3 regions of the Kocuria rosea genome follow, and region 1 is predicted to be linked to each of the others. Evidence: riboswitches for the same ligand, from Rfam matches in the RefSeq annotation. Region 1 holds a riboswitch; each other region holds the start of a gene.
What was found. A riboswitch is a leader RNA that binds a small molecule or an ion and turns the genes downstream of it on or off. The one in region 1 is predicted to bind S-adenosylmethionine.

Region 1 (3,261 bases):
GAAGCCCGCGGGGGCGTCGTCGTCGGCCTTGGCGAGGAGGAGGAAGGACACCGGGCCCACGAGGACCGGGCGGACGGTGAAGCCGTGCGCGGCGGCGCGGCGGACGTCGGCCACGAGCCGGTCGGCGGTGGCGCGGAGCGGGGTCTCCGGGCCGATCTCGGGCACGAGGTAGTGGTAGTTGGTGTCGAACCACTTGGTCAGCTCGAGGGGAGCGCGCCCGGCGTCGCCGCGGGCCAGCACGAAGCTCGCGTCGAGGCCGAGCCGGCCCTCGGCGTCGGCGAGATCGGCGAAGCGGGCCGGCACCGCCCCGAGGGCCACGGTGGTGTCCAGGACCTGGTCGTAGAGGGGGAACGCCGCGGGCAGGGACGAGTCCCGGGCGCCGAGGCCCAGCTCCACGAGCCGGCGGTGGGTCGCCAGCTGCAGGTCGGCGGCCGCCGACTCGAGCTCCTCGCGGGTCGAGCGCCCGGCCCAGTAGGCCTCCAGGGCCTTCTTCAGCTCGCGGCGGCGGCCGATCCGGGGGTAGCCGGTGATGGTGGCGGCGGGGAACGGGACAGTGGTCATGGTGGTCTCCTGAAGAGGTGTCGAGGGGTTGTGCGGAACGGTGGGTGGTCGCGTGCTCAGGCGGGGAGCAGGAGGTCCTCGAGCGCGACGGGCACGTGCGGGACGCGCGGGAGGTCCACGTGCTCCAGCAGGTCGAGCGCTGCCCGGTGCTCGTTGAAGGTGTAGAGGTGCAGCCCGGGGGCGCCGGCGTCCAGGGCGGCGCGGGCCAGCCGCGCCGCGAAGGCCACGCCGGCGCGGTGCCGCTCGGCAGGACCGGGCGCGTCCTCCAGCGCGGCGGCCAGGCCCGGGTGGGGCGCCAGGCCCGCCAGCCGGCACAGCGTCCGGAGCCGCCGCGGGTCGGTGACCGGCATGATCCCCGGGACGATCGGGATCGTCACCCCGGCCGCCCGCGCCGCCGCGACCAGGCGCTCGTAGCGCTGCGGGCGGAAGTAGACCTGCGTGATCGCGAAGTCCGCCCCGGAGCGCTGCTTGGCCAGCAGCACCTCGACGTCGTGCCGGAAGGACGGCGACTCCGGGTGCCGGGTCGGGTAGGCGGCCACGCCCACGGCGAGCCGGCCGGCCGCCAGGGCCGCGGTGTGGCGCTGCTCGACCTCGCGCACGAGCTCCACGAGCTCGCCGGCGTGCCGCAGCTCGCCCGGCTCGGCCCCCGGGTCGAGGTCGCCGCGCAGGGCCAGGACGCCCCGGACGCCGCGGCGGACCAGTGCGGCCACGGTCTGCTCCAGCTCGGCCCGGGTGCTGCCGACGCACGTCAGGTGGGCCAGGGGCCGCAGGCTCGTGCGCGCCAGGAGGTGGTCGAGCAGGGCGAGCGAGCTGTCCCGGCGCTGCTCGTCCCCGCTGTACGTCACCGAGACGTGGTCGGGACGGGTGGGCTCGAGCTCCTCGATGGTCCGCAGCAGCATGTCGGCGCTCGCCGCGCTGCGCGGCGGATAGAGCTCGTAGGACAGGGACGGCGGCGCCGGCCGGGCGGTCGGGCGTGGTGTCACGTTCTTCCTCCAAGGGTCACCCCGAGGGAGGGCAGCAGCCGTCCCGGAGTGGACCCGGGAGGCTGCGACAGCTCCATCGGTCCTGGCGGGAGCACCGTTCCGCGCACCCCGTGGCGGGGGCGCGGATGGTTGCTGCGGCGTCGACGAGCCAGGTCTCTCGGCCGCTCTGGATAGATGCAGGACCCATTCCAGCGGCTGCCCCGCCGCGCTGCCAAGTGCGGGCGCCCAGAAGACGCCGGTGCGCCGACTGTGACGACCGCGGCGTCACAGGACGCAACACGGACGCGCGGCGACGCACCGGCGGCGACGCACCGGCGGCGACGCCCATGCGGAGCGCAGGTCCGGGTCCGTCACGATCCGGTCTCGGGTCTTGCCGGGCCGGGGCGGGCGGCCTAGTCTTTGACAACCAACAGGTTGATCAAGGAATCAGTTGACAAACACCGTGGACCCCGGCGACGACGAGCTCGACAGGGCCTTCCTGGCCCTGGCCGACCCGGTCCGCCGCCGCATCGTCGCCCGGCTCAGCCGCGGACCGGCCACGGTCACCGAACTGGCGGAACCCTTCGCGATCTCCCTCCAGGCGGTCTCGAAGCACATCCAGGTCCTCGAGCAGGCGCAGCTCGTCACGCGCACCCGTGACGCCCAGCGCCGGCCCGTCCACCTGGACCCCGCACGGCTCGAGGCGCTCACCGCGTGGATCGACCGGTACCGGCTGGTCCGGGAGGAGCAGTTCCGCCGCCTCGACGCCGTGCTCGACACCCGAGCCGCGGACCGCGGCGAGCACACCCAGGACTGAACCATGGGACACGCACTGCACCTGACCGTCCCCGACGGCCTGCCCTTCATCGACTTCGAGCGCGAGTTCGACCACCCCGTGGCCGACGTCTTCCGCGCCCACGCCGACCCCGAGCTGTTCCGGCAGTGGATCGGGCCGCGCGGGCTGCGGACCCGGATCGACGGCTTCGAGTTCCGCCCCGGCGGCGCCTACCGGTTCGTCCAGCGCGGCGAGGACAGCACCGAGGAGTACGCCTTCCGCGGCGTCTTCCACACGGTGCGCGAGAACGAGCTCGTGGTCCAGACCTTCGAGTACGAGGGCTGGCCCGACGCCGTGGACCTGGAGTACCTGCATTTCGAGGACCTGGGCGACGGCCGGTGCCGGCTGCGCGGGCACACCGTCCACGCGTCCCAGGAGGCCCGCGACGGGATGGTCGGATCCGGCATGGAGAAGGGCATGGCCGAGGGCTACGAGCGGCTCGAGGAGCTGCTGGGCGGGCGGACCGCGCAGGGCGGGGCCTGACCGTGGACTGGACGCTCGAGGTGGTGCTGGTGCCGGTGCGCGACGTCGACCGGGCCGTGGAGTTCTACCGGGACCAGGTCGGCTTCCACCTCGACCACCACACCACCACCGAGCAGATGGACATCGCCCAGCTGACCCCGCCCGGGTCCGGCTGCTCGATCGTGGTGGGCAACCTCCCCGCCCACCGGGAGATGGCCCCCGGATCCCTGCGCGGGCTCCAGCTGGTGGTCGCGGACGCCCGGGCGGCCCGCGAGGAGCTGCTGTCCCGGGGCGTGGAGGTGAGCGGGATCACGGTGCTCGACGAGCGGGACGGCGGCACCGTCTTCGGCTTCAGCGACCCCGACGGCAACTCGTGGGCGGTCCAGGAGCTGCGGGTCCGCGCCGAGCGCCCGCTGATCCCGCCGGAGCACCGCCTCTGAC
Region 2 (3,261 bases), 1.9 Mb from region 1:
GGTGCAGGTGCTCCTGGTGCTCGGGGTGTCCCTGGGCGCCTCGGCCCTCTGGGCGGTGCTGTCCCTCGCCGAGCACCTGGCGCGCGGACCGCTCTCCGAGGCGCAGGCCACGATGAACCCGCCGCTGAGCCCGCAGCCCCTCATCGACCTGCTGCGCCAGCTCACCGGGATCGCCCTGGACCTGGTGCCGGTGCTGCTCGCGCTCTACCTGCTCGCCGGCTCCGCCGGGGCGCTGGGCACGGTCCGCCGGCGGATCGGCCTCGACGCCCGGATGCCCCTCCCGGACCTGGGCCTCGGCACCGTGCTCTTCCTGCTCATGGGCCTGGGCACGCTGGCGCTCTACGGCGCCGGCCGGGCCCTGGGCGTCACCGCGGAGGTGACCACGTCCGGGCTCGCCGCGCACTGGTGGACGGTGCCCGTGCTGCTGCTCTCGGCCGTGCGCCACGCCCTGGTCGAGGAGGTCGTGGTGGTCGCGTTCCTGACCGACCGGCTGACCCGCATCGGGTGGAGCTGGCCCGTGGTGCTGGTGGTCACGGCCCTGTTCCGCGGCAGCTACCACCTCTACCAGGGGATCGGGCCCTTCCTCGGCAACGTGGTGATGGGCCTCGTCTTCGCGGAGCTCTACCGGCGCACCGGCCGGGTGATGCCCCTCGTCGTCGCGCACTTCCTGCTGGACGCCGTCGGCTTCCTCGGGGCCGCCCGGCTGCTGGGCTGAGCCCCGCCCCGCGGGGCGCGGCCCAGCCGCCGGGCACCGCGGGTCCGGCCGCGGACCGGACCGGGCCGGCCTCAGATGGTGACGGCGCCGTCCGGGGTGCTGAACGAGACGGAGAGCACCCCGGGGGTGCCGTCCGGATAGCGCCAGTCGACCTCGAGGTCCTCGAGCGCGGTCTCGACGGGGGCGCCCAGCCACTCGGCGACCCGCTCCGGGGCACCGGCGATGGTCATCCCCGCGAGCCCCACGTCCGTGATCCGCGCCTGGGACGGGTGCATCTCCGGGGCGGAGTCGAAGTGGATCATGAACGGCAGCTGCGGATCGGCGATCAGGCCCTTGACGCCGATCTGGTGCCACTCCAGGCACCGGCCGTCCGGGAACACCCGGTGGCCGGGCACGGAGCGGCGCCCCAGGCGCTGCTCGAAGGGGGCGAGGTCCTCGACCTCCACGACCCAGCCCAGCCAGCCGCCGCCGGCCGCGGACCGGGCCCGCACGGCCTGCCCGAAGGGGGCCTTCTCCGCCGCCGGGTGCTGGAGGACCTCGACGACCTCCACGTACTGGTGGTTCGTGAGCGGCAGGATCATGTTGCGGGTGCCGAAACGGGGGTGCACCCCGCCCTTGACCGGTTCGATCCCGAGCTGGTCGGCGATGCGCTCGGTGGTGGCCTCCAGGCCCTCCGGGCGGCAGGCGTAGGACACGTGGTCGACTCTCATGGGCACATCGTGGCACCCTGTGAGTTTCGTCTCCAAATCGGTCCGCGACGCGCCGGGCACCGTGCGGGCGGCACCCCGGCCGGGGCGTCACGCCCGACCCCGGCTTGACGCCGTGCGGGCCTGATCCGGAGAATGCTGTCCAGGTCATGAGCGCCAGCGTCCAAGCCCCAGCTAGCTGGCCGGCAACCCTCCACCGCGGTGGGGTGCCCTGGGTGAAGACCAGGCTCCTCGCGTCCGGCGAGCGAGCAAGCGCGGGTCCCCGGCGCCCGGCCGTTCCCGGCCGCACCGCCTCGGCCGGGACGGGACCCCTGAGATCCACAAGGAGTCCCACGGCATGTCCGATCTCCCCGCCTCCAGCACCGACGCCTCCGCCGCCCGCACCGACGTGGCCGCGGCCGAGCGCCCCACCCCCGAGAACCCCGGGGGCTGGGCCTTCGAGACCCGGCAGATCCACGCGGGGCAGAGCCCCGACCCGGTCACCGGCTCGCGCGCCCTGCCGATCCACCAGACCACGTCCTTCGTCTTCCCCGACGCCCAGACCGCCGCCGACCGCTTCGCGCTCGCCGAGCTCGGCCCGATCTACACGCGGATCGGCAACCCGACCACGGAGGTCGTGGAGAACCGGATCGCCGCCCTGGAGGGCGGCGTGGGCGCCCTCATGCTCAGCGCGGGGCAGTCGGCGACGACGTTCGCCGTGCTCAACGTCGCCGGCGCGGGAGACCACCTCGTGGCCAGCCCCAGCCTGTACGGCGGGACCTACAACCTCTTCAAGTTCACGCTGCCCAAGCTCGGCATCGAGACCACCTTCGTCTCCGACCCCGACGATCCCGAGGCGTGGCGGCGGGCGGTCCGGCCGAACACGAAGGCCTTCTTCGCCGAGACGATCCCGAACCCGCGCAACGACGTCCTCGACATCGAGACGGTCTCCGGGATCGCCCACGACCACGAGGTCCCGCTCATCGTGGACAACACCGTGGCGACCCCCTACCTCGTCCAGCCCCTGCGCTGGGGCGCGGACGTCGTGGTGCACTCGGCCACCAAGTTCCTCGGCGGGCACGGCACGGCCATCGGCGGCGTGATCGTGGACTCCGGGGCCTTCGACTACGGCCGCTACCCGGACCGCTTCCCCGGCTTCAACCAGCCGGACGAGTCCTACGGCGGCCTCGTCTACGCCGAGGCCCTGGGCGCGGAGGGGCCCTTCGGCGTCAACCTGTCCTACATCCTCAAGGCCAGGGTGCAGCTGCTGCGCGACCTCGGCTCGGCGATCTCCCCGTTCAACGCGTTCCTCATCGAGCAGGGCATCGAGACGCTGTCCCTGCGGATGGAGCGGCACGTGGCCAACGCCGGGACGGTGGCCCGCTGGCTCGAGGCCCGCGAGGACGTGCGCTCGGTGTCCTGGGCCGGGCTGGAGTCCTCCCCGTGGCACGAGCGGGCGCAGAAGTACGCGCCCCGGGGCGCCGGGTCGATCCTGGGCTTCGTCCTCGACGGCGGCCGGGAGGCCGGGGCCGCCTTCGTGGACGCCCTGACCCTGCACTCGAACGTCGCCAACATCGGCGACGTGCGCTCCCTCGTGATCCACCCCGCGTCCACCACGCACAGCCAGCTCCTGCCCGAGGAGCAGCTGGCCGCCGGCGTGGAGCCCGGCTTCGTGCGCCTGTCCGTGGGCCTGGAGCACATCGACGACATCCTGGCGGACCTGGAGCAGGGCTTCGCCGCGGCCGCGGCCGCGCAGGGAGGACAGGAGTGACCGTGACGGTCGTGAGGGGCTCCGGCGCCGGGACCGCCGTCCGCGAGGACGGCGTGCCGCGGGTCGCCGGGATCGGCGAGCTCGAGCTC
Region 3 (3,261 bases), 1.9 Mb from region 1:
CCGGCGACGGTGCGGGAGGTGAAGAGGTTGAACTGCTGGAAGATCATCCCGATCTCCTGCCGCACGGGCGCCAGCTCGGTCTCGCGCCGGCCGGCCACCTCGAAGCCCTCCACGGTCAGGGAGCCCGAGGACACGGGCTCGAGCCCGTTGATCAGGCGCACGAGGGTGGACTTGCCCGCCCCGGAGTAGCCGATCACGCCGAAGATCTCGCCGCGGCGGACGTCGAGGGTGACGTCGTTGACCGCGAGCACCTCGCGCGCCGCCCGCCCCGAGCCGGTGCGGAAGGTCTTGGAGACGTTGCGGAAGGAGACGAGCACCTCGTCCGGGCGCCCGGGTGCGGGCGGCCCGGCGGGGACCGCCGCGCTCACTGCTCCTGGTCCTTCAGCTCCTGCTGGTAGCGCGCGGTCAGCTCCTGGAGCTCCTCCGGCTCCAGCTGCAGCGGCACGGCGGTGTCCTTGGTCTCCTCCATCTCGGCGTCGAGCACGGCCTGCTCGTGGTAGAGGTCCGCGACCTGCCGGAGGGTCTCGTCGTCGGCGAGCTCCTCCGTGGTGGTGAAGAGGTTGACGTAGGCGCGGGAGCCCTCGGACTCGGGGTCGTCCTGGGCGAGCGCGGACTGCGGGTCGATGTCGGCCCGCGAGAGGAAGTCGTTGTTGATGACCGAGCCGGCCACCGAGTCGAGCGAGAGCACCGTCTGCTCCGCGGAGACCGGGGTGACCCGCACCGTGGAGGCCTCGGTGTCGACGTCGAGCTCGGTGGGGATGAGGGTGTCGCTGGTCAGCTCCACGAGACCTGCGGCCTCGAGCACGAGCAGGGCCCGGGAGAGGTTCACGGCGTCGTTGGGCACCGCGATCTCGTCGCCCTCCTGGAACTGCTCCACGGAGTCGTACTGGTTGGAGTACAGGCCCAGCGGGTAGATCGAGGTCGAGCCGATCGGGGTGATGGAGCCGCCGGCCGCGTTGTTGTAGTCGGCGAGGAACGGGACGTGCTGGAACCAGGTCATCTCCACGTCACCGGACTCGGTGGCGGGGTTCGGCTGGTTGTAGTCGGAGAAGTCGACGTACTCGACGGTGATGCCCTGCTCCTCGGCCACCCGCTGGAGGGCGTCGTGGGTCGGGTCGGTGCCCACCACGCCGATGGTGACCTTGTCGTCGGCGAGCACGCCCTCGCCGGAGGACTCCCCGGCGGAGCCGCCGCAGGCGGTGAGGGCGAGGCCGAGGGTCGTGGCCAGGGCGAGGAAGGGGAGGCGCTGCGATCGCATGTGGTGCCTTTCCGTGGGTCCGGGGTGTCGGAGGTCTCCACCGGGGCCAACGGGTCCGGCGGCCACGGTCGAGGGCGCGCCGGAGGGCGCGTGCGCGGTCGGACCGTACTTGCCGCCGGCCGTCGTCGGCCGGTGCCGGATGGTTCACCTGGGGCACCCCACTACGGGAGAGGGTTGCCGCCCAGCAAGCCAGGGCTGCACGCTGGGACTCGTCATCCGCCTGACACACTAGCACGTGCGGCGGGGCCGGGCCCGGCCCGGTCAGCGGGCGAGGACCTCGCGGGCCCGCCGGCGGGCCCAGCGCTCGGCCGCCAGCACGGCCTCGAGCTCCAGCGGGCCGTCGTCGTCGTGCTCGCCCAGCACCGCCTCGACGGTGTCCACGATGGCGGGGAACCGGATCCGGCCGTCGTGGAAGGCGTGCACCGCCTCCTCGTTGGCCGCGTTGAACACGGCGGGGAAGGTCCCGCCCCGCTCCCCCGCCGCCTTGAGGAGCTCGACGGCGGGGAACGCCACCGGGTCGAGGGGCTCGAAGGTCCACTCCGTGGCGCGCGTCCAGTCGCACGGCAGGGCGGCCCCGGGCACCCGGTGCGGCCAGGCCAGGCCGAGGGCGATGGGAAGGCGCATGTCCGGGGGCGAGGCCTGGGCGAGGGTGGAGCCGTCCACGAACTGGACCATGGAGTGCACGACCGACTGGGGGTGGACCACCACGTCGATGCGCTCGAGGGGGACGTCGAAGAGCAGGTGGGCCTCGAGCACCTCGAGGGCCTTGTTCACCATGGTCGCCGAGTTGGTCGTCACCATCAGGCCCATGTCCCACGTCGGGTGGCGCAGCGCGTCCCGGGGCGTGACCGTCTCGAGCTCCGCCCGGGACCGGCCGCGGAAGGGCCCGCCGGAGGCCGTCAGCACGAGCCGGTCCACCTCCCCGGCGGTGCCGCCGCGCAGCGCCTGCGCCAGCGCGGAGTGCTCGGAGTCCACGGGGATCAGGGCGTCCGGGTCCCCGGTGGCCGCGGCGGCGGCCTTGACGAGGGCGCCGCCGGCGATCAGGGACTCCTTGTTCGCCAGGGCGAGCCGGTGCCCGGCCCGCAGCGCCGCCAGCGTGGGGGCGAGGCCGATGGAGCCGGTGATCCCGTTGAGCACGAGGTCGGCGTCGGGGTGGGCGGCGGCCGCGGACGCGGCGTCGGGCCCGTGCACGACGTCCGGGCGGTATCCCCCGGCCCCGGCGGACGCGGCCCCGTCCGCGATGAGGCCGGCCAGCCGGGCGGCGTCCTGGGCGGTGCCGCTGGTCGCCACGAGCGCGGCGCGGGTCTCGAGGGCCTGCTCGGCGAGGAGCTCGAGGTGCCGTGCTCCGGCGGCGAGGGCGACCACGGTGAACGGGTCCGCGCCCTCGAGCTCGCGGGCGGCCCGCACGACGTCGAGCGCCTGGGTGCCGATCGAGCCCGTCGAGCCGAGGACGCTGATCCGGCGGGGGCCGGCGGCGGCCAGGGCGCGCAGCTCGGGTGTCGGGCGGGTGCGGGGCGAGGTGGCGGGGGGCGTCATGGCCCCAGTATCCCCCAGCGCCACTCCTCGGTGCGGTGCCCGCAGGGGGTGCCTGCGGACGGCCCGGAACGGGCCGAGGCCCCGTCCACCGGGAGCGGTGGACGGGGCCTCGGCGACCGACGGGGGTGGGGTCAGCGCGTGGCGCGACCCTTGCGGCCGGAGACCGCGCCCCAGATGAAGAGCACGATGAGGGCTCCCACGACGGCGGTGATGATGGTGCCGATGTCGAACGCGGACTCCAGGTCCCCGATGCCGATCAGCGAGCCGAGGAAGCCTCCGAGGAGGGCCCCCACGATGCCGAGAACGATCGTGACGATGATGCCGCCACCCTGGCTGCCCGGCATGATGAGCTTGGCGAGGGCGCCGGCGATGAGGCCGAGGATGATCCAGCTGATGATTCCCATGATGGCTCCTTATCCGTCCCGGGAGGGACTTTTATTGTACGCAACCGGCGAGTATCCCTGGAA

Region 2: another riboswitch for S-adenosylmethionine. It lies ahead of EQG70_RS12115 (bifunctional o-acetylhomoserine/o-acetylserine sulfhydrylase); the one in region 1 lies ahead of EQG70_RS03295 (methylenetetrahydrofolate reductase).
Region 3: another riboswitch for S-adenosylmethionine. It lies ahead of EQG70_RS11925 (MetQ/NlpA family ABC transporter substrate-binding protein); the one in region 1 lies ahead of EQG70_RS03295 (methylenetetrahydrofolate reductase).

What each region holds. Positions count from the first base shown of each region.
Region 1 covers NZ_CP035103.1:717,643-720,903, forward strand. The annotation lists gene metE (5-methyltetrahydropteroyltriglutamate--homocysteine S-methyltransferase) at 1-561, opposite strand, end outside; gene EQG70_RS03295 (methylenetetrahydrofolate reductase) at 618-1,544, opposite strand; SAM riboswitch class I at 1,615-1,721, opposite strand; gene EQG70_RS03300 (ArsR/SmtB family transcription factor) at 1,987-2,340, shown strand; gene EQG70_RS03305 (SRPBCC family protein) at 2,344-2,841, shown strand; gene EQG70_RS03310 (VOC family protein) at 2,844-3,260, shown strand.
Region 2 covers NZ_CP035103.1:2,623,577-2,626,837, reverse strand. The annotation lists gene EQG70_RS12125 (CPBP family intramembrane glutamic endopeptidase) at 1-715, shown strand, start outside; gene EQG70_RS12120 (VOC family protein) at 787-1,425, opposite strand; SAM riboswitch class IV at 1,568-1,683, shown strand; gene EQG70_RS12115 (bifunctional o-acetylhomoserine/o-acetylserine sulfhydrylase) at 1,760-3,172, shown strand; gene metX (homoserine O-acetyltransferase MetX) at 3,169-3,261, shown strand, end outside.
Region 3 covers NZ_CP035103.1:2,585,736-2,588,996, forward strand. The annotation lists gene EQG70_RS11920 (methionine ABC transporter ATP-binding protein) at 1-368, opposite strand, end outside; gene EQG70_RS11925 (MetQ/NlpA family ABC transporter substrate-binding protein) at 365-1,258, opposite strand; SAM riboswitch class IV at 1,359-1,475, opposite strand; gene dxr (1-deoxy-D-xylulose-5-phosphate reductoisomerase) at 1,520-2,794, opposite strand; gene EQG70_RS11935 (GlsB/YeaQ/YmgE family stress response membrane protein) at 2,926-3,198, opposite strand.